Regions from separate parts of the Alteribacillus sp. HJP-4 genome, predicted to be linked through region 1. Evidence: predicted binding sites of a transcription regulator. Region 1 holds the regulator's gene; each other region holds the start of a gene.
The links. The regulator LexA, encoded in region 1, represses DNA repair genes until DNA is damaged. The targets are predictions, from matches to a motif close to CGAACATATGTTCG.
Positions count from the first base shown of each region.

Region 2: the regulator LexA is predicted to act here: its motif matches at 2,041-2,054, upstream of ACE4RR_RS05670 (YhjD family protein).
Region 3: the regulator LexA is predicted to act here: its motif matches at 3,738-3,751, upstream of uvrB (excinuclease ABC subunit UvrB).

Region 1 covers NZ_JBHIKY010000031.1:7,511-14,766, reverse strand. Annotated here, with positions in the region: gene tkt (transketolase) at 1-1,143, opposite strand, end outside; gene ACE4RR_RS19210 (DUF896 domain-containing protein) at 1,331-1,570, opposite strand; gene ACE4RR_RS19205 (YneB family resolvase-like protein) at 1,716-2,372, opposite strand; gene ACE4RR_RS19200 (hypothetical protein) at 2,398-2,586, opposite strand; gene lexA (transcriptional repressor LexA) at 2,864-3,487, shown strand; partial or broken gene ACE4RR_RS19190 (cupin domain-containing protein) at 3,652-4,280, shown strand; gene ACE4RR_RS19185 (hypothetical protein) at 4,792-4,959, shown strand; gene ACE4RR_RS19180 (YhcN/YlaJ family sporulation lipoprotein) at 5,156-5,644, shown strand; gene ACE4RR_RS19175 (poly-gamma-glutamate hydrolase family protein) at 5,847-6,563, shown strand.
Region 2 covers NZ_JBHIKY010000005.1:653-7,908, forward strand. Annotated here, with positions in the region: gene ACE4RR_RS05660 (BCCT family transporter) at 1-1,174, opposite strand, end outside; gene ACE4RR_RS05665 (potassium channel family protein) at 1,260-1,910, opposite strand; gene ACE4RR_RS05670 (YhjD family protein) at 2,077-2,460, shown strand; gene ACE4RR_RS05675 (pyroglutamyl-peptidase I) at 2,608-3,273, shown strand; gene ACE4RR_RS05680 (IDEAL domain-containing protein) at 3,413-3,712, shown strand; gene dcd (dCTP deaminase) at 4,086-4,628, shown strand; gene ACE4RR_RS05690 (sensor domain-containing protein) at 4,737-6,632, shown strand; gene ACE4RR_RS05695 (hypothetical protein) at 6,850-7,101, opposite strand.
Region 3 covers NZ_JBHIKY010000003.1:122,413-129,668, forward strand. Annotated here, with positions in the region: gene uvrA (excinuclease ABC subunit UvrA) at 1-1,655, opposite strand, end outside; gene uvrB (excinuclease ABC subunit UvrB) at 1,663-3,639, opposite strand; gene ACE4RR_RS03660 (hypothetical protein) at 4,156-4,338, opposite strand; gene ACE4RR_RS03665 (DUF2198 family protein) at 4,365-4,595, opposite strand; gene ACE4RR_RS03670 (PDZ domain-containing protein) at 4,650-5,843, opposite strand; gene ACE4RR_RS03675 (S41 family peptidase) at 6,008-7,256, opposite strand, start outside.

The DNA.
Region 1 (7,256 bases):
AGATGCAAGGTCTGCAGATCCTCCGAACAGCGATGGTACTGCTGCAGAGATTTCCTGAAGTGCCTCGCCGGAAGCAGCACGCGACGCCAGTTTTTCATCACTGTAAACAGGAAGATTATTCTGCCACCCCTCCGGAAGTCTGCCATTTATCGCCAGGGAAAATTGCCCGGCAAGCTCCGGATATTTGTTTTGGTAATCTTCGAACAACTTATTCCATTCTTGTTCTTTTTGCTCACCTTTTTTCTTTACGTCAGCAAAATGTTCTCTTACCTCATCAGGAATATGAAAAGGTGTATCAAATGTCCATTTGTAAGCTTCTTTGGTCAACGCCGCTTCTTCTTCTCCAAGAGGGGCGCCGTGGGCTGCATTGCTCCCTGATTTGTTCGGCGCTCCGAAGCCAATTGTTGTTTTCACTTCAATAAGGGTTGGCTTATCACTGCTGCGCGCTTCTTTAAGTGCCTCTGCAATTGCGTCTCGATCATTTCCGTCTTCGACAAGCAGCGTCTGCCAGCCATATGCTTCGTAGCGCTTGCAGACATCTTCTGAAAATGACTGATGAAGGTCTCCGTCAAGGGATATATCATTGGAATCATACAGCACCACAAGACGGCTCAGCTTTAGATGACCGGCAAGGGAAGCTGATTCCGAGGAAACACCTTCCATTAAATCGCCGTCTCCGCAGAGAGCAAACGTAAAATGATCAACGAGAGCCGCATCTTCTTTATTGTAGACAGCAGCTAAATGACGCTCTGCCATAGCCATTCCTGTCGCCATCGCAAGCCCTTGACCCAATGGACCTGTTGTAGCTTCGACACCGGCTGTATGTCCAAATTCAGGGTGGCCAGGTGTTTTGCTGCCCCATTGTCTAAAATTTTTCAGTTCTTCGAGCGATAAATCATACCCGCTTAGATGCAAAAGGCTGTAAAGCAGCATCGAGCCATGACCGGCCGATAGAACAAAACGGTCACGATTAAACCAATCCGGGTTTGACGGGTTATGGTCCATAAATTGAGTCCACAATGTATAAGCCATCGGAGCCGCTCCCATTGGCAGGCCCGGATGCCCTGAACTTGCTTTTTCGATACTGTCAATCGATAATGTGCGAATGGTACTAATAGCTAATTCTTCCACATTAGCTTCCATGCAAAATTCCCTACCTTTCTTCTGATCCCTATGTATAATTTATTTTTACTTACGTTTTTCATCATAAACGTTATCTGACTATTTCACAAGGCTGAACAGCGCAAAAATAGTAGTTTTCAAGGGTAAATCATCGTTTTAAAATAAACAATAGCCGCCAGGATTTTCCTGACGGCTGTATAATTATTGATTAATGCCCAAAGCGCTGTGTTTTTCTCTTTACCTGTTCTAATTTTGCGGGAGTTACATCGTTTCCTTTTTTATCCATTACTTTCACAGACTGGAGCTGACTTTTAAAGGAAGAACGGAATTTAGAAAGATACTCTTTTCGGAGAGCATGCTGTTCCTTTTCTTCTTCCTCTGTCAGACCCGTTGTTTTTGAACGCTTGGACAATTCATTAATACGGTCAATCTTCTCCTGTGAAATCATATCTATTATAACCTCCTGTTCTGCTGAAACCGTGGCCACTCTCACTTTATTTTAAAATATATACCCTTCTTTTTGCAAATTGAACCGCTTAGTATTAGAACGAATTAAACGTTGTGAGAAAGGCTTACAGTCCGAACAGAGAGATTTACTCTATATTGGGATGATGCATGTTTTCATACTCCTGAAACCGTCTGTGAACGGTAGCTTTAGAGATAGAATAGCCCAGACCGCGCAGCGTTACAGCAATCTCATGAAAGGTCAGCTCTCTTTTGCGAAGCCTGATAATTTCCTCTAACGGGGCATCCATCTTTTTTCGCCCGCCTTCATTTGTTCTTTTCAAATTCTTTTCTGGTTTAAATCCGTCATTTACTGCTTTTTTCATGCCGCGCTTAATCTTTTGATTATGCAGTGTCCTCTGATGCTCTTCCACCAGAGAAAGAATATCCATAAGCATGCTGTCGGATTCTGACAGCTGCAGTTCTCCCCCGTCACGCACGGTATATACATTTACGGACTGCTTAAACAGTTCATGCAGAACGGCGAGTTTGGCATTTCCTCTTCCAAGCCGCGTATCATCCTGCACACAGAATATATCGGCTTTTCCTTCATTTACATCATCGAGAGCCTGGAGTAGTCCTTCTCTTTCAAGCGTATATCCGCTTGCTGTCTCTCTGATAATAGAATAAATATTAAATCCTAACGCTTCACAGAGTACTGTCAGCTCTTCCTCCTGTCTTTTCAGCGAGGTCTGCTGTGACTCCTTCCCCGTACTTACTCTGCAATAAATGATACAAGTCTTCATGGCAGTCCCCTTCAAAACTATAATGTTAATCGGTTATTGAATTATAGGTAAACATATCCGGATTTTTTTCTGAAACAATTAGTGCGTCCGATCCTTCCACCTCTGCCGGGCTGACAGCGGATAATTCTACTACAGTGATTAACAATATGATAGAAAAAATAAATAATAACAAAATCGCCCATTCCTGGATAGAGAGCTGTTTAACTTTTGACATAATGTTTCCTCCTCAAAATAAGAATGTATGTTCCTATCCTGCGTTTATTATATAAAGAACTTCTGTTCGCGTCAAGGAAAAATTAGAACGGATGTTTGCGCACGTATGTTTTTCATGATACAATCGGTATTGAAAGATGAACCAATGCAGAGAAATATTGTGAATTATGAAGATTACTTAAACTGACTTAATAATATGTACAGGCTGATAGTATGTATATTCATATTATTTTGAAATCATGCTGTGAGATCTTATTTTCTAGAAACGAGGTGCTTTTATGTCAAAAGTGTCCAAACGGCAACAATTGATATTGGAATTTATTAAAGATGAAGTTAAGAAAAAAGGTTATCCGCCTTCCGTTCGTGAAATCGGGGAAGCAGTCGGACTCGCGTCAAGCTCAACAGTGCACGGCCACCTTGCCCGTCTGGAAAGCAAAAACTTAATCCGCAGGGATCCGACAAAGCCGCGTGCCATCGAGGTCCTTGAAGCAGGTGATGAAGCAGAACAAATTTCGGAAAGATCCGCTGTTTATATCCCGGTTATTGGTAAAGTTACAGCCGGGGACCCAATTACTGCTGTAGAAAATATTGAAGAGTATATACCGCTCCCGGACCGGATGGTAACTGATGAAGAAGTCTTTGCGCTTACAATTCAGGGAGACAGCATGATTGAGGCGGGTATTTATGACGGAGACCTCGTTATTGTCAGGCAGCAGCAGAGCGCAGATAACGGAGATATCATCGTAGCTATGACTGACGAGCTTGAAGCGACGGTGAAGCGTTTCTACAAAGAAGACAATTACATCCGCCTCCAGCCGGAAAACTCTGCTTTAGACCCGATAATTCTGGATAATGTCACGATTCTCGGTAAAGTTACGGGCGTTTTCCGTACGATTCATTAACTGCGACAGCATTTACACCATGCCGATTAAAAAAAGGATCATCACTACAAGCCCTCGGTCTATCATTTAGACTGGGGGCTTTTTTATGAGATTTTTCATGAACACAACCGATGGGCAGATGCATATTATAAAAGGAAATCAATTGAAAAAGAGGTGAAGCCGCCGTGAGCACACCGCTCGATTATACTTCCCCGTCCGTTCAATATACATTTGATGTTAATAACAGTCCGCTGTTTAAAAAAAACAATCAAAACTACATTAATATATTAGGAATTCAACAATTAAACTCCCTGCAGAATGTGTCTTTGCTGGATATTTTTTTAAGTACTGACAATGCGTTGAACCACACTACCACCAAAACGCAGCTGAACTCGTATATTGTATATCCGGAGAAGCACTTGTTTCCATCCTGAATCCATTTACGAAAGAAATTTTAAATTTTACGATTTCCCCCGGGCAGGTCGCAAACGTGCCCCAGGGGTGGTGGCATTATGAAATAGCTTTGGTGGACAATACTCATCTGTTAGCTATTTTTGATGCCCCCACTCCTGAAGTGATACTGGGCTCAGATATCCTTTCGTTTACCCCTGCCAATGTTATGGCCCACACTTACTGCCTCGATGAAAATGAATGGAAAAATGTCACAGCACCTATTAAGCCGTCCACGTATATTGGTCCGTACGAAGACTGCGAGCGTACGCAGGGCAATGTCGTGCAGCATTACCACCAGCCGCATTATCACCCGCGCTATTATTATCCCTATAGTCAAGGCCGTCATCCGCGTAGATTTTAACTACATGTGACCGCTTTTGTAGTTTATCTATATGAAGCTGAAAGGCTGGGAATAATCCCCAGCCTCTTTATTTAACCAAATTTCTGAAATGTAGATAGAAAATCTCCTCCGTCTCGAAATCACCAGGAAGTTAGACTATTTATGATTATGCTTGCTTTCTGGAGATAGGAAATGCTGATAAAACATTGCTTCTTTTTAATACTCTGAAAGCTTCTTTATGGTGACACCAGATTAGTATATTGTTTTCATTCATTCGATGCACGGTCACAATTCGCTGAGAGAGGGTTCCGTCTTTGGCTTCGTAAATAATCTGTATCCTTCGCTTATTAGCACATGCTTTTTTCAAAACAGTGTCCAATCATATCACCTCATTCGCTCTTAACTTTAGTATATGCGAACGGGAGTTCTTTATGTACAGGTAATGAATGGAAGTAAAAATTAACTCCTGTATTGTATTAGCTAATACATAAGCTGCATGGCACAGGAAATAGTAAGAGGAAGGAGTGATAAAATGTTTGATAAGAAAGAAGAAGTCCCCCACCGCAAAAAGTCGGAAAAGGAAGTAGAGCAGCCGGACACAAAAGAGTGGACTGAGCATACTCCGCACCCGGACAAAAGTATCGTCGAATCAAATTCAGAAGAGCTCCGCTATAAAAACGCTGATTCTATTTATGAATAATTTATTGGCGGACTCAATGGAATGAAAACAAACTCCAGTAAGGAAAAGCTTAGCTTCTCGCCAATACATGAGGCGAATGCCTAAGCTTTTCTACTTTTAAAATGTAAACGAGGAGAGAAAAAAATTTTCTATTTATTGTATATAAAAATTTATACAGAGAAAAATATATTATCTACTAAAAATTGGAGGTAATATAATGAAGATTCTAAAAAGAACACTCTCGATCATGCTAGTTGTTTCTCTGATGGCGGGCTGTGCAGCAAATCAGGGGAATGGGGATAACCAGACAGATGAAAGAGAGGAGACTGAAAATTTAACTCAGACAAACAACAACGATAATGAAAATCAAACTCACATGGAAGTTGCCGATGAAGCTGCTGAAAAGGCAACAGATTTAGAGGAAGTAAGAGTTGCTTATGTTATTGTGGCCAATAAGACCGCATATGCTGCGGTAGAATTAGAAGAAGAGCCCGAAGAAGAAATCGGAGAAGATGTAAAACAAAAAATTTCTGAGGAAGTAAAGTCAACAGATGATAATATAGAAAATGTATTAGTGTCCGCTAATCCAGATTTTGTAGATCGTATGACTAACTATGCAGATAAAATTGAGAACGGGCAGCCAGTAGAAGGTCTTTTTGAAGAGTTTAATAAAATGGTACAGCGTGTTTTTCCTGCCGGCCAATAAAATATTTATAATTACAACTTCTAATAATAAATTGAAAGAAAAACCAGTATTGAGAATGCAGTATACTTCAGCTGGTTTTTCTATTTTTTTCTATAATGAATTCAATTGAATTATGATTTTCATAAACTTACCCAGCCTCCCCAATTAAAAATGTAGTCAAGTGAAGGTAAACATCATATGTTAAGAAAAAGGGATGTTTAACATGAAATTATGCGAAACTTTGTCTATTTTAATTGTCCTTCTGCTTTACATGGTGGTTTCACTTCTCTTCTTTCTTTCCATTGCAAAAGCTGATTATTATAATTCTTACGAAAAATTATCTGAAAATGAAGAATTAAATGAAGATTACATAATAATTTTCGAGAACCGACGAAGTAATATTACGATTTTTGCAATTCACGGCGGGGGAATCGAGCCGGGGACCTCAGAACCAGCTAAAGATTTAGCAGATGAATTAAATTTATCGTATTACCTTTTTGAAGGCATCAAGTCATCGAACAATCAACTATTGCATATCACTTCTGTAAATTTTGATGAACCAATAGGGAGAAGCCTCGCAAAGAATTCTAAGAGTGCTTTGTCAATCCACGGAAATAAAGGAGATGAGCCTGTTATTTACTTGGGCGGAAGAGATGAAATATATAAAAATATGCTTCGGTACTCACTTCAAACCCGTGGATTTCAAGTGGAGGATGCACCTGCTGAAATAGACGGGATGAGTAAAGCAAATATTGTCAATGATACTAAATTAAAAGCTGGAGCTCAGCTGGAGCTGACAGAGGAATTGCGGAAATCATTCTTTGAAAACCATGATTGGTCAAAGAAAAACCGTGTCCATACCACGGTTATTTACGCGGAGTTTATGAAGGGCCTTAAAGAGGCAACACATTCATATAAGCTTTTCTTAAAGAAAAGATAGAAAGACTTATTTCATTAACAGAATAACCTTTGCCGTTTACTGCGGCAAGGGGTTTTTATTTTAGTAAGTGGACATATACTACTCGCGTTCCCAAGGGTGGACCTGGGTGCGGAACAAATCTCTATATTTCATAGCATATTTTAAACGAGTTTCTTCCTTATTAAGAATACGTCAAATTCTCGGAGTGAATAGTTGTTATTTTAACTGAACAAACCATAAAGGAAACGGAAGAAAAATTACAGCGGTCATTAGATACTAATGAGAAAGAACTTATAAAATGGATGGTTGAAAAAGAAAACTATTATTCTATTAATGAGCAACTTAAGAAAATAAACCATGACAGAATTATTTGATAATTTCTGAGACTGGACAGCCACTTAAGAATATAATCAGAGGACTCTTTCGCTGGGAGCTCATATTTATGCCTTAGTGGAATTTTGCTGATTTTCTTTAAACCTAACTTGATATCCGTTTTTGTAACCATCTTTGTAGACAGAATTATACATGGCTTTAGCATATTTTCGAGCTGATCTCTTAATTCAGCGTTTGCGAATGTTTCAATGGATGTTTTTGCGTCTATTTTGTTCCATCTAACCCCCTATTTCATTAGGACTGTCCAGCCTCATTATCATCGTTTCCCCTTAAAGTTTTTAGTGCTAAACCATAGTATGTAAAAAGTTTGAGAAATATTTG
Region 2 (7,256 bases), on a different contig from region 1:
CGGTATCATTCACAATATTAACGATACCTGCCTGACCGGTCAATTCAAGGTTCAGCGCAGCTCCGCCAAAAACGGCAAACCAGATGACCGCAAGCAGTGAGGGGATAAGAAGAACCCCGGCGATAAATTCCCGGATCGTACGGCCGCGGGAGATCCGCGCTATGAACATTCCCATGAACGGTGCCCACGAAATATGCCAGGCCCAATAAAAAATTGTGTTTGCACCGATCCAGCTGCTGTCTGTAAAAGGGGTCATTGATAAGCTCATCTCAGGAAAATTAGATATATATCCTCCGAGCGACGTAGTGATGTTTTCCAGTAGGTAGATCGTCGGTCCGACAGCGATGACAAAAAGCAGGAGAATACCTGCGACTGTCAGATTTATAACACTTAAATACTTTATTCCCTTATCGAGCCCGCTTGCTGCGGAAAACATAAACAATACGGATATAATTGCAATAATCGTCAGCTGGGTGACAGGTTCATTAGGAAGTCCGGTCAAATAGGAAAGACCACCGCTTATTTGCATGGCACTCAGGCCAAAGGTAGTCGCTACCCCGGTGGACGTGGCAAGAACAGCCAGTATATCAATGCTCTGTCCTAACCTGCCGCGCACTTTGTCACCAAATAAAGGATAAAAGGCGGAGCTGATCAAAGCCGGCTGATCTTTTCTGAACTGAACATATCCGAGAGCAAGAGCAACAAGTGAAAAAATAGCCCACGGATGCAGGCCCCAGTGAAAAATACCGTACTCCAGCCCGAGCTGGGCGGCTTCTGCCTGAGATTCTACATCCTGTCCCAGTGGAGTATCATCAAAATATAGGATCGGCTCAGCCACACCCCAGAAGACAAAACCCACACCGATACCGGCTGAAAAGAGCATGCCAAGCCAGGCGTAAAACGAATATTCAGGCCTGTCCTCCGGTTTTCCAAGGCGCAGCCTTCCGTAGGGGCTCACTGCAAGAAAGAAAATAAAGCCCACAAAAAAAGCGGCTACAAGCATATACAGCCAGCCGAATGTATGAATGGTAAACTCCAGTGCTTCTGTAGCCGCTGCTGCGAGCTGGCCGGGGCGTATGAATCCCCATACTACAAACAGGGCCACAAAAACCGTGGACACAAGAAATACGAGTCCTGGTTTTTGTGTGTTGTATGTATATTTTTCTTTTGCCAATGGATCCACTCCTTCTAGCTTTCCGCTGCAGTATTAGATTGTGAGACAGATGTAGGGGCCCGGGCTGTAATGGCCGGCGGTAGGCTCAGCTTTCTTCAAAGCGCTTCAGATCATTTTTATGGCCAATGACGATTAACACATCGTCCCGATAGATCTTATCGTTTGCCATTGGAGAAATATTAATATTCTTTCCACGCTTAATACCGAGGATAGTGACACCGAATTTGGCACGAATATCAAGATCTATTAAGGTCTTGCGGTGCATATCATCGGTAGCCCCAATTTCTACGATGGAATAGTCGTCCGAAAGTTCTATATAATCGATTACTTTGTCAGACATGAGATGCTGGACGATCCGGTTTCCCATGTCATGCTCAGGGTGAATAATCTTGTCTGCGCCAATCTTATCAAGCACTTTATGATGGTAATAATTCTGGGCCTTTGCCCAGACGGACTCTATCCCCATATCCTTTAAAAGAAGAGTGCAGAGAATACTTGCCTGCAGATTATCGCCGATAGCTACAATAACGTGATCAAAGTTCGTAATTCCCAGGTTGCGCAGCGCTTTTTCGTCGGTGCCGTCTGCAATGGCGCTGTACGTAGAATCATTTACCATTTCATTTACCTTATGCTCGTTGACATCAATGGCGAGCACATCATGGCCGAGCTTGTGGAGCTCTGTACTTACACTGATGCCAAAGCGCCCCAGACCTATTACTGCAAATTGTTTTTTCACGCTGCTTCGCCTCACTTTTACTGCATTTCCATGACTGTAATGTACCTCTCGTGAAAAGACTTTGTCAATAATGATTCAGTACCTAAAACTTCCACTTGAATAAAAGAACGTATATTCGGTATAATAAATACAAACAAGTGTTCGTTTTTGGGAGGGGAGAAGGATTATGCAAATAAAAGAAGAAGAACATATTATGATTCATTACTTTATTCTGCTTCCTCTCGTCAAAAAAGTATTAGAAAAAGATCTGCAGTTGTTTGAAGAGGGGCCTTTTAAAGTGCGTGATCCCTATTTAATGATGGTGCAGGAATCGCTGCGCATGCTTCATGAGGATATGCGCCACATCAAAAAATATATGCACGGCCATAATATGCAGGTGAGCTTTGAAGAAAACGATGGCACTTTTTCCCGCTATTCTTATGCGTGCCGGGGTTATGAAGGTGCAAGCAGCTATTTGAACGCAAATTTAAAGCGTCAGGCTCGCCATTGCATGGAAGCGTATTTTCTGAAACAGTCTCCCCTGAAGTCCGATAAAGTTCTTCATTCTTAATTTGTCAGAAATTTTCTTTAAGCAAGTTATTCAAAAGATATTGCAACATACGTTATAATATAGGAAAGCGTATAAAAGCGCTTTCATATCTTCCGGAAAATAAGCTTCAGTGTTCCGCCATCCGGACAGGGGAAAGGAAGTATAGTTTTGCCTATTACCATTCTGTGCTCGGGCTTTGAGCCGTTCGGAGGGATGGCAGTAAATCCAACTGAACAGCTCGTGAAAGACATTGAAAGAGAGTATACGAACGAAGACGTCAATATTCAGAGCTTCGGACTGCCGGTCGATTATGAGACATGTGCCGATCAGCTGATAGAAGCCGTCATCAAGAATAAACCAGACGCTGTTTTTGCCTGCGGACTAGCATACGGCCGCAGTGCCGTAACAGTGGAAAGGATCGGAATTAATGTTCAGGATACGATCGGAGAAGGTCAGAAAGGAGATAACAGAGGACGGAAGCCTGTCGACGACCCGATTGTCGATGGAGGACCGGATGGACTCTTTGCCACGCTTCCCATCCGGAGTATTGTGGAAAGACTGAGACAAGATGACATTCCGGCGCGAATATCGAATACAGCAGGGACATATATCTGTAATACGACCCTGTACAGGTTAATGTATGAGATAAAGAGAGAAAGCCTGGCAACCAAAGCGGGATTTATTCATTTCCCAGCCACGCCGGAGATGACAGCAGCTGACACAGCGGATACTCCATCTATGAGTTACTTTATGCAGAAACAGGCACTCAAGGCAGCGATTGACGAGACCGTAATATCATTGAAAAATAACAAATTTAGTAAAAATGCGTTTTAAAGGTGCTTTAAACGGGTAAAGTCTTTATAACTAATACTATCTTTCCATAATGAGCGGGGAGCATATACATTGACCGTTCACTAAACCAACAGCCAATAACCGGCATAGAACCGGTGAAAGGACAGGGGGTTCGACGAAAATGTTACATCCAACGCATGAACAGCATTTCATGAAAAAGGTAAAATCTGCAAAAAACGGCAGGCGCCCTTCCAGACAAGTGCTTCAGTCGCTTTACGCACAAATGACGATGGAATATTCCGTATTCCATTTCAATAAAGACCGGCTTCAGCGGATGATTGATGATTCATTGGATTGTAAGGACCCGGAAAGTTTTCAAGAGCTTACCAAGGAGTATAACGCACTGATCGGTGAATACCGGCACGGAAAAATTATTTCTGAACAGGGCTATGAAATTGAATTAGATTTTAAAATTAAATAGCACGGAAAACTATTTATGCCCCGCATCAAGTAAAATTGCTGCGGGGCCGTTTTTGTATAGGACGAAGCGGTAACGAATAAGTAGAGATTTCTGCCCATCCATTACACTCCGGGAACAACGTGGTTTGCCGGACATGAGTTCCGTTATTGGCAGAAAAGTAGGGTGAAATTCCCGTCATTTAGGCAATAGAGATTCCGAAGCTGAAATATAAGAAGCAGAGAGCAGAGCCCATCCAAATAAAATTATAAGCTGCATGACGATAGTAGAGTGCGGCTTTTTGCTGTGAAGTAAAGTTTTCCATAAAAACAGCATGGTGTTTGCAGCTGTTATTCTCTATACTAAATAATAGAAAGAAAACAGGAGGGACTCACCGTTGATTTTATCAGACCAGACTATCAGAGAAATGATGGACGCAGATACGCTTCGTATCGATCCGATTAATGATCATCAAATACAGCCGGCATCCGTAGATATCAGGCTCGGCAACCATTTTTTGAAAATAGATGAAAATGCGATTGAATCAATCGCACTTGACGAGCCTGCAAAATATGTAGAGTTTGAGAGCGACGAAGTCATTATACCGCCTCACTCTTTCCTGCTTGCCACGACAAGAGAATACATAAAACTGCCGGAAAATCTGACGGCCTTTGTAGAAGGCCGAAGCTCCATCGGACGAATGGGCCTGTTTATTCAGAACGCCGGGTGGGTCGATCCGGGATTTGAAGGAGAAATCACGCTGGAGCTTTATAACGCAAACCGCCTTCCAATCCGCCTAAAAGCAGATAGACGCATTGCCCAGCTGGTGTTTGCGCAGATGGATAAGGAAGCAGGGACGCCATACCGCGGAAAATATCAGGGACAGCGAAAAGCCGTGGGGAGCCAGGTATATATGGATAAGGAAGTCAATCCAGGCTGAATACTGGGACTTGAATAATGGGCGGTGCTTTCTTTATTTAACAATTACTAGAAAAAGCCGAAATAATAGATGACGGGGTTTAGGTAGTTGTGGAGAGAGGGGACATCATTGATAAGGAAAAGTTCATTCCGCATATTACATAAGAAAGCATTGGTCATTGCAATCACTTATTTTCTCGCTGGATGTATGTGGATTAGTTTATCGGATCAGCTCCTGTTACTGCTGGCTTCCGAAGGAGAAAATCCCGGGATGGTGCAAACCTATAAAGGCTGGGTCTACGTTTTTGTAACAACGATTTTATTATATGCCGCAATATCGCTCTTTATCGAGAAAGAAAGCAATGAAAAAAAGAGAACGCTGCAGGCAGACCGCCGCTATCGGATCCTCTTTAACAGTATACCGGATATGTTGTTTATTGCTCCAAAACCAAAAATAAGTACGAAGCTGATATTCACGGAAGCAAATGAAGCGGCCTGGAGGCAGCTTGGATATGCAAAAAAAAATATAAAATCTTTTACATTTGAAGGAATTGCTGCCCCATCTCTAAAAAAAGGCGCTTCTGCCCAGGCGCAAAAAATAGCCGAATTGCCGGAATGTAAGTTTGACTGGGAGTGGGAAAGGTCAGACGGAGAAATTCTCCCTGTAGAAATACATACAAAACAGGATGTTCTGTCCGGAGAGCCGGTTATCATTGCCGTGGCACGAGATATCTCAGCCTACAAGAAAGCGGTCGAGGACATTCATCAGCTCTCTCATTATGACCGGCTGACAAACCTCCCCAATCTCCGTTATTTCAGGGAGCAGTTAACCCAAAACATTGGACCGAACCAAAAAATAGCCGTTATCACGTTAAATATCAACCGGTTTCGCCGCATTAATGAAACGAAGGGGCTGCAAACCGGTGACAAAATCCTCATGCAGATAAGCCAGCGTATAAAGTCAATTCTTCATTATCAACAGGTGCTTGCTAGAAAAGCAAATGACGAATTTTTGCTTTTCAGCAGGTTTTCAGATGATAAAGAGATTATCCAGCTGATCGAACATATCCAAAGCCTGTTTCAACGGCCGCTTGTCCCGGTAAAGGAAGAAATATACATATTGCTTACCGCCGGTATCGCCTTTGTGGGCAAAGACGGTACTGAAGCGGATGAGATGATTCAGAGTGCAGATATTGCACTTTCCCATGCCAAAAGGACCGGCAAGTCCTATGATTTTTACAGAAAAGGAATGGAGCAGGAAGCGAAGGAGTTTTACCAGCTTGAAAATGACCTTTACAACGCCGTCGTAAAAAAAGAACTCTATCTTGTCTATCAGCCGTATGTAAGTTGTCAAACGGGTGAGCTGATGGGAGTCGAAGCGCTGGTCCGCTGGAAGCATCACGAAAAAGGAAGCATTCCTCCTGGTATATTTATCCCCGTGGCTGAGGACAACGGTTACATACAAACACTAGGACACTGGATTCTTCATCAGGTGTGCCGGGAGATGGCAGTATTTCTACAAAAAAAAACCGGGCGGACAGTCTCTGTCAACATATCAAGCATACAATTAGAAGACCCGGCCTTTGCCAGTGAGCTTTATGACCTGGTTACTGCCTATGATATAGAACCGCGCCAGGTCGTTTTAGAAATAACAGAGCGGACAACCATGGACATGAAGCAGATGATGCCGGTTCTTCACAGCTTAAAAACAATGGGATTCCCGCTGAGCCTGGATGATTTTGGGACGGGATACAGTTCCTTGAGCCAGTTAAAGGATTTACCTATTGATACTTTGAAAATAGACCGGTCCTTTATTAAAGATATGACCAAAAAAGAGCAGAATCTAGCGATAGTCAAAACGATTATCGATACAGCAGATAGTTTGAATTTGAATGTCATCGCAGAAGGCGTAGAAAATGCCGAACAGGCCAAACAGCTGCTTACGTTAAGATGTCATTATTTTCAAGGATATTATTTTGCAGAACCCGCCCGCCTTCAGGAGTTAAAGCTGGGAAAAAATGCATAAACCCTGCTGGGACAAAAGTAAATTATTTATTGCAAAAATCCAGACGATTCTACTGAATCTGTCTGGATTGTTTGTTAATTATGTGTTTTCAAAATATGCTCCGTCCAAACGCTTCGCTTTCCGCGGGCACGACTCACTCATTTTGACTACGCAAAGGAGCTGATTTCTCAATCAAAGAAATTAATATTCGTCTTTCAAGATGCTATTTTTATTTGTCTTAACTTCTTCGTACGCTCATTTTTTGACTTAAATTAATATGGTGTTTATTCTTCGATTGAAGAACGGAAGGCGGCGACTCCGGGTCGATTAAAACCGGCCACGTCCTGTGGCCAACATCGACACTAACACCTCCTGTGCGTCGCGGGATCAGCGCCGTCTGAAAATCCATTCTGCCGAAGCTTCGCTGAGACAGAATTAGTTGAAGACAAGCCCCGCGGAAAGCGTCCGCCTGCAGAGATGAAATCAACAAAACCCATACTTTCTCTGTTTTTAAAAAAGTGGCTGGGACAAAAGAAAATTATTTATTGCAAAATCCAGACAATTCTATTGAATATTTGTCTGAGCCATATTTTTGTACATACGGTCGTGAAAAGTTCCCATTTCTATGTGTTACAAGTTTTTTTG
Region 3 (7,256 bases), on a different contig from region 1:
AGCATCGTATCCTCATCGTGCTCCACTACAATCAACGTATTGCCAAGATCCCGCATTCGTTCAAGTGTGCGGATGAGACGATTATTATCACGCTGATGAAGTCCGATGGATGGTTCATCAAGAATATAGAGCACGCCCATCAGGGAAGAACCTATCTGGGTGGCAAGCCGGATACGCTGAGCTTCACCACCGGAAAGCGTACCTCCTGACCGGCTCAGCGTCAAATATTCCAGTCCGACATTAACGAGGAAACCCAGGCGTTCTGAGATTTCTCTTAAAATTAAGCGAGCAATAGCCAGCTCTTTTTCCGAGAGGGAAAGATTTTCAAAAAATGTAAGGGCATCTTTCACAGAAAGCTCTGTCACTTCCCCGATATGAGACTCGTTCAGCTTGACAGCAAGACTTTCCTTGCGGAGACGGTGTCCATTACAGCCCGGGCAGTCTTTTCTTGCCATATATTGCTCCATCTGATCGCGGATATAGTCCGAGGCTGTTTCGTGATAGCGCCTGGAAATATTTTTTAATACTCCTTCAAAATAGATATTACGCTCACGTATACGTCCACGTTCATTCTCGTAGCGAAACACCATCCGCTCCCGGGAATTACCTTTTAAAACAATATCAAGCTGATCCTTTGGAAGATCCTTCACCGGCACATCCATATCGATGCCGAAATGATGGCATACCGATTCAAGCAGCTGCGGATAGTATTGAGAACTTGTTGGTTCCCACGCCGCGATCGCGTGCTTTCGCAGGGTTCTGTCAGGATCAGGTATGACAAGGTCCTGATCAACTTCTAATTTACTTCCGAGGCCGTCGCAGGAAGGACAGGCGCCGTATGGACTGTTAAAGGAAAAAAGACGCGGTTCCAGCTCTCCGATGGAAAAGCCGCAGTGCGGGCAGGCATGGTGCTGACTGAAAAGCAGCTCCTCCTCCCCGATCACATCTACGAGAACTTTTCCGTCACTAAGTGCAAGTGCTGTTTCAAGGGAATCGGACAATCTTGTTTCGACACCCTCTTTAATAACGACCCGGTCAATGACAGCTTCAATATCATGCTTTTTGTTTTTTTCGAGATGGATGTCCTCACTGACTTCTCTCATTTCTCCATCAACACGGACGCGGACATAGCCTTTTTTCTTCAAATCTTCCAGCACTTTCATGTGCTCACCTTTGCGTCCGGAAATAAGCGGTGCGAGAATCTGCATTTTCGTCCGTTCCGGATATGAGGTCATGCGGTCGACCATCTGCTGCACGGTCTGTGAAGAAATCTCTACATGATGGACAGGACATACCGGCTTTCCTACTCTTGCAAACAACAGACGCAGGTAATCATATATCTCTGTTACCGTTCCAACGGTGGAACGGGGGTTTCTGCTCGTCGTTTTCTGATCGATCGAAATCGCAGGAGAAAGCCCTTCAATAGAGTCTACGTCGGGCTTATCCATCTGACCAAGAAACTGTCGTGCATAAGCCGACAATGACTCGACATAACGGCGCTGTCCCTCTGCATAAATCGTATCAAATGCAAGGGAGGATTTGCCGGATCCGGAAAGGCCGGTAAACACAACAAGTTTATCCCGCGGAATCGTAACGTCGATATCTTTAAGGTTATGAGACCTGGCCCCTTTTATTGTTAAATTTTCTAAAGCCATCGCTGTGTCACCCTTCCGCTTTTAATTCCATGACCATATCCCGAAGCTCAGCTGCCCGCTCAAAATGAAGATCCCTGGCTGCTTGCTTCATTTCTGCCTCAAGCTGGTCAATAACTTTTTGACGTTCCTTCTTGCTCATTCTATCTAATGCCGGCTTATCAAAGTCTTCGTTTTCATCTGAAGCAATGGTCGCCTGTATCAACTCAGGTATTGCTTTTTTAATCGTCTGCGGCGTGATGCCGTATTTATCGTTATGCTCCTTTTGTATGGTCCGGCGCCGCTTTGTTTCTTCGATTGCAATGTTCATCGATTTTGTAATCTTATCAGCATACATAATAACATGACCGTTGGCATTCCGGGCCGCACGTCCCATCGTTTGAATGAGAGACCGCTCTGCCCGCAGAAAACCTTCCTTGTCTGCGTCCAGTATAGCAACCAGTGATACCTCCGGAATATCAAGGCCCTCCCGGAGCAGGTTAATGCCGACGAGCACATCGAATTCTCCGAGCCGGAGCTGGCGAATTATATCAATACGTTCAAGTGTTTTTATATCAGAATGAAGATATTTGACGCGGATCCCTATTTCTTTTAAATAAGCCGTCAGATCCTCAGACATTTTTTTCGTGAGTGTAGTAATCAGTACCCGTTCTCCCCGTTCGCGCCGCTCATTGATTTCCCCGATCAGGTCATCAATCTGTCCTTCAATCGGACGGACGTCAATAGTGGGATCAAGCAGGCCAGTCGGGCGGATAATCTGCTCCACCATTTCAGGAGTGTGCTCAAGCTCATAAGGACCCGGAGTCGCAGATATGAACAATGCCTGGTGAACACGCTTTTCAAACTCTCCGAATTGAAGTGGCCGGTTATCCATTGCACTTGGCAGCCGGAAGCCGTGGTTTACGAGTACTTCCTTGCGGGCACGGTCTCCGTTATACATGCCGCGCACCTGCGGCAGGGTTACGTGTGATTCATCCACGACAAGAAGAAAATCCTCCGGAAAATAATCGATAAGTGTATAGGGCGAATCACCGGGGTTCCGGAAGGTCAGGTGCCGGGAATAGTTTTCGATTCCGGAACAGAAGCCCATTTCTTTCATCATTTCAATATCGTAATTGGTTCGCTGCTCAAGGCGCTGAGCTTCAAGCTCTTTGCCCTCCTCGCGAAACTTTTTCAGCTGGCCGGCAAGCTCTTTTTCAATGTTTTTAATGGCTCTGGTTAATTTTTCTTCTCTCGTTACGAAGTGAGAAGCTGGAAAAATGGCAATGTGCTTTCGTTCCCCGAGCACTTCTCCGGTAAGAGCGTCCACTTCGGTGATTCTATCGATTTCATCCCCAAAAAATTCCACGCGCATGCAATGTTCATCCCTGGAAGCCGGAAAAATTTCTACAACGTCCCCGCGCACCCGGAAAGTACCGCGCACGAAGTTAATATCATTTCTTTCATATTGAATATCTACAAGCTCTCTCAGCAGCTGATCACGTTCCTTTTCCATACCTGAACGAAGCGAAAGAACTAGAGCCCGGTATTCATCCGGTGAGCCGAGTCCGTAAATACAGGAGACACTAGCCACAATGATGACATCACTGCGTTCAAACAGCGCACTTGTGGCAGAATGACGGAGTTTATCAATTTCATCATTAATGCTGGCATCCTTTTCAATGAACATATCCGTCTGCGGGATATACGCTTCCGGCTGATAATAATCGTAATAGCTGACGAAATATTCAACGGCGTTATCTGGGAACAATTCCTTAAATTCATTGTAGAGCTGCCCGGCCAGGGTTTTGTTGTGGGCAATCACGAGGGTAGGTTTTTTTACTTCTTTAATAACGTTGGAAACGGTAAAGGTCTTCCCTGTGCCTGTGGCGCCGAGAAGCGTTTGGTATCGTTTTCCCGCTCTTAACCCCTCGGTCAGCTTTTGGATCGCTTTTGGCTGATCACCCTGCGGTTCGTATTTTGAAACTACTTCAAAGGCTTGGCTCATCGCGTGATCCCTCACTTTATATGAATCGGAGTAACATACATTTCACTATTATCGCTTATACATTATACCACATAAAGCGTCAATATAAACGATTTTTTCGAATATATGTTCGATTCAGTTTATCTTTGAGAGGGTATTGCTTATGGTGGAAATTGTTTGTAAAAATTGGAAAGAGCCTGCTGTGATTTTGTCAATAATCACTGCAGGCTTCGTTCATTTGAGTCGAGGCTGGGTGGCGTTTTCCACCGGATACGTGCGGTTTTCACTCATTTCATAGTGTTTCCACGCTGCGGGGCGTTTTTCCGCTCTAGTTTGATTTCCACCGCAGCAGCTTCAGTTTCCACTCGCTTCTATGGTTTTTCCCCGGACCAGCCAACCATTTCCTCCGTGCTTGACTCGTTTCCACGGCTGGGTGGCGTTTTCCACCGGATACGTGCGGTTTCCACTCATTTCATAGTGTTTCCACGCTGCGGAGTGCTTTTCTTCCGCTCCAGTTTGATTTCCACCGCAGCAGCTTCAGTTTCCACTCGCTTCTATGGTTTTTCCCCGGACCAGCCAACCATTTCCTCCGTGCTTGACTCGTTTCCACGGCTGGATGGCTTTTTCCACCGGATACGTACGGTTTCGACTCTTTTCATAGTTTTTCCACGCTGCGGAGTGCTTTTCCACCGCAGCCGTCCAGGCTTCCGCTGCTTCCAAACCTTCTTCCTATCCACACGAAAACTTTACCCGAAGTCTTTACCTTGTTTTTTATGAAACCAGTGCCAGGTAATCCACGCAGAAACAGCCAGCGACAGCAGAGCCGCAGCAGTGACCGCAGCTCCTTTGGTCCATGGCTGGAGGGCAGCCGCAATCATTAATGCTGTTACTACCCCGCCGATATAGCTGTGCGTGAGGCGGGAAGCCGTAATCATAATGACAGGCGGCAGAAAAGCCGCGGTTAAAATTTCTATCACATTAGATACCCTGCCTTCTCCTTCATTCTATATATCCTTTGATCGCCGGCACCTTTATGCCTGCCGGCTTGAAGTCGTCAGTGGGGTTTGATCCTTTACAAACAGCACCCCAAGTTCATGATGTTGATTACTATATACCGCTGACTGAACGTGCCGAAGCTCAGCATTAATATCAGCCACCTCTATTTTACAATAAGCCGAATTTTTCTGAAGTGCCTGGTAGAAGTCTTTTTCATTATTAACATTGCTGGCGTTCACTTTCATAATTATCTCGCCGGGAGCCAGTCCCATTTTGGAACCAGGTGAGTCCGGAAGCACACAGAGAACTGTAAGTCCGCGTGCACGAGGGGTGAAGAGCGGCGGACGATTCCGTTCTTGTACTCGGAAATTCAGAGTTATGGCTTCTCGAACCAGTAATATCGCGGCAGCGCTGATGAGTCCCGCAGCTGGACTGTATAGAGCTGAAACAGCACTGGCAGTCGCAAAAATTCCGAGTAAAACAACGCGTCCGCCCACTTTTTTTACTGCTTGTGCAGGGAGCGTATGAAAAATACTGTACTTTGCTCCTATGGCAAACGGTACAATAAACAGGCTCATTCCCGTTTCTGCGAGAGGAAAAAGCGGCCAGAATCCCGCTGGCTCTATCGGTCCTCCCGGAATGAGCAGGCAGACTGGTACAAACCAGATCCGCTTCAGCTGATGCCCTCCGATTTTTTTGCCTCGTGAGCTTTTCCGGACAATTGGGGTCGTATATTGGCTTCCATTTTTCCAAATTAACAGTCCTTCGGCGATTATAAAAACAGCCAGGATGAAAAGTACCGGGCGGTGGTCTCCGGTTCCAAGAGAGGAAAACCACTCATCAATCAATGGATAGCCCGTCACAATATTTGGAAGAAAATAAACAAGTATGAAGCTCAGACCTAAGATGTGTGAAGGTCCGAGCCAGCGGACGCGTCCGCTGAGAAGAAACAGGAGCGTCACTGTCCCTGTGAGGAGTAGAAAGGAAAACGAAATGTAAAGACCGGTTGCCGCAAGTAAAACTGATAGAAGTAAGCCTGCGCCAAGACCCGGAAGTAGTGGTGCTGTAAGGTCGAACACAGCATGAAACACACTCGTATGAAAGGTAGCCCGCTCCTTTTTCACTCGAAAAAACCCGAGCATTAACATAGCTGCAGGAATGAAATATGTAAGAGGATGAGCAAAAAAACGCCCAATCCCTGCTAGTAGTTCCCAGGCAATAACATCCATAACGGCATCTCCTTCGTAACCGGATTGAAACCCGGCATAGATAGTAATTGTATTACTATCATTTCTGTCTCTTTTTCTAGAATGTATTATTAAGCTACAAAAACGGAGCGGTTCCTTCAGGTTCAGCTTTCTGAAAGATGCACTCCGCTCCATTTTCCAAACATTTATTCTTGAATTTGTTCATTTACAACTTCGAGTGCTTTTTCCATTTGTCTGTCATTGTCTGGATCCTGAATCAGTTCAAACATAGCCTGATTCATTGCTCCGGCTGTCTCTTCATCGATCGTTCCGGATACGGAGATATCCTCTGCTTCCTCCTGGAACGATTCGACTGCAGCCTCGGTCTGCTCATCAAAATATCCGTCTGTACGTCCCGGATCATGACCGAGACCTTTTAAGATATTCTGGGCTATTTCAACCTGCTCTCCGATGTCATCGAGCTGAAGCTCTTCTTCTGATGAGAGAGCGGCGGAATAGAAATAGTCAGGCTGATCAGTTTCGATAGTTGGCTCCACGCCTTCTTCATTTATCCAATTTCCGTCCGGAGTAAGCCATTTAAACATAGATAGTTTTAATTCACTGCCGTCGTCAAACGGCATCGACTGCTGGACCGTTCCTTTACCATAGGTCGTGTTGCCGACCAGCTCATAGCCGCCTGCTTCCTTCAAAGCTGCAGCCAAAATTTCAGAAGCTGATACGCTGCCTTTATCAATCAAACCGACAATTGGATAGTCTTTTCTCTCCTCCAGGGAGGATAGAGAGCGGACAGTTTCTCCTGCACGGTCTTCAATCTGCACGACCGGCTTATCGTCTCCCGGAATAATCAGATCTCCGATATCCTCGACACTGTCAAGAAATCCGCCCGGATTTCCGCGCACGTCAATTATCAGTCCATCTATCTCTTCTGCTTCCAGCTTTTCCAGCTGATTTTCAAACTCCTCAGCAGTTGATTCGGAGAAGGATGTAATTTCAATGGTTCCGATTTGTCTTCCATTCTGTTCCGTCACTTCAGAATATACTGTTTCCACCGGAATTTCATCTCGTTCGACATCCACATCAAATGGGTCAGAAGAGCCTTCCCGCTGGACAGTAAGGGTAACCTTTGAACCCTTTTCGCCGCGGATCTTCAGAACGGTTTCATTTAAAGACTCCCCTTCTGTATCTTCTCCATCAACAGCCAGGATCTGATCATTTGGCTGCAGTCCCGCTTCTTCAGCCGGAGAATCGCGGAAAGGGGACACAATCGTAACCGTGTCATCCACCATGCTCACCTCAGCGCCAATTCCTTCAAAAGAAGACTCCAGCGATTGAGAAAACTCCCCGGCTGTATCTTTATCCATATAAGAAGAGTGTGGATCACCAAGCGTTTTGACCATTCCTTCAAAAGCGCCTTCCATCAACTCTTCTTCATTT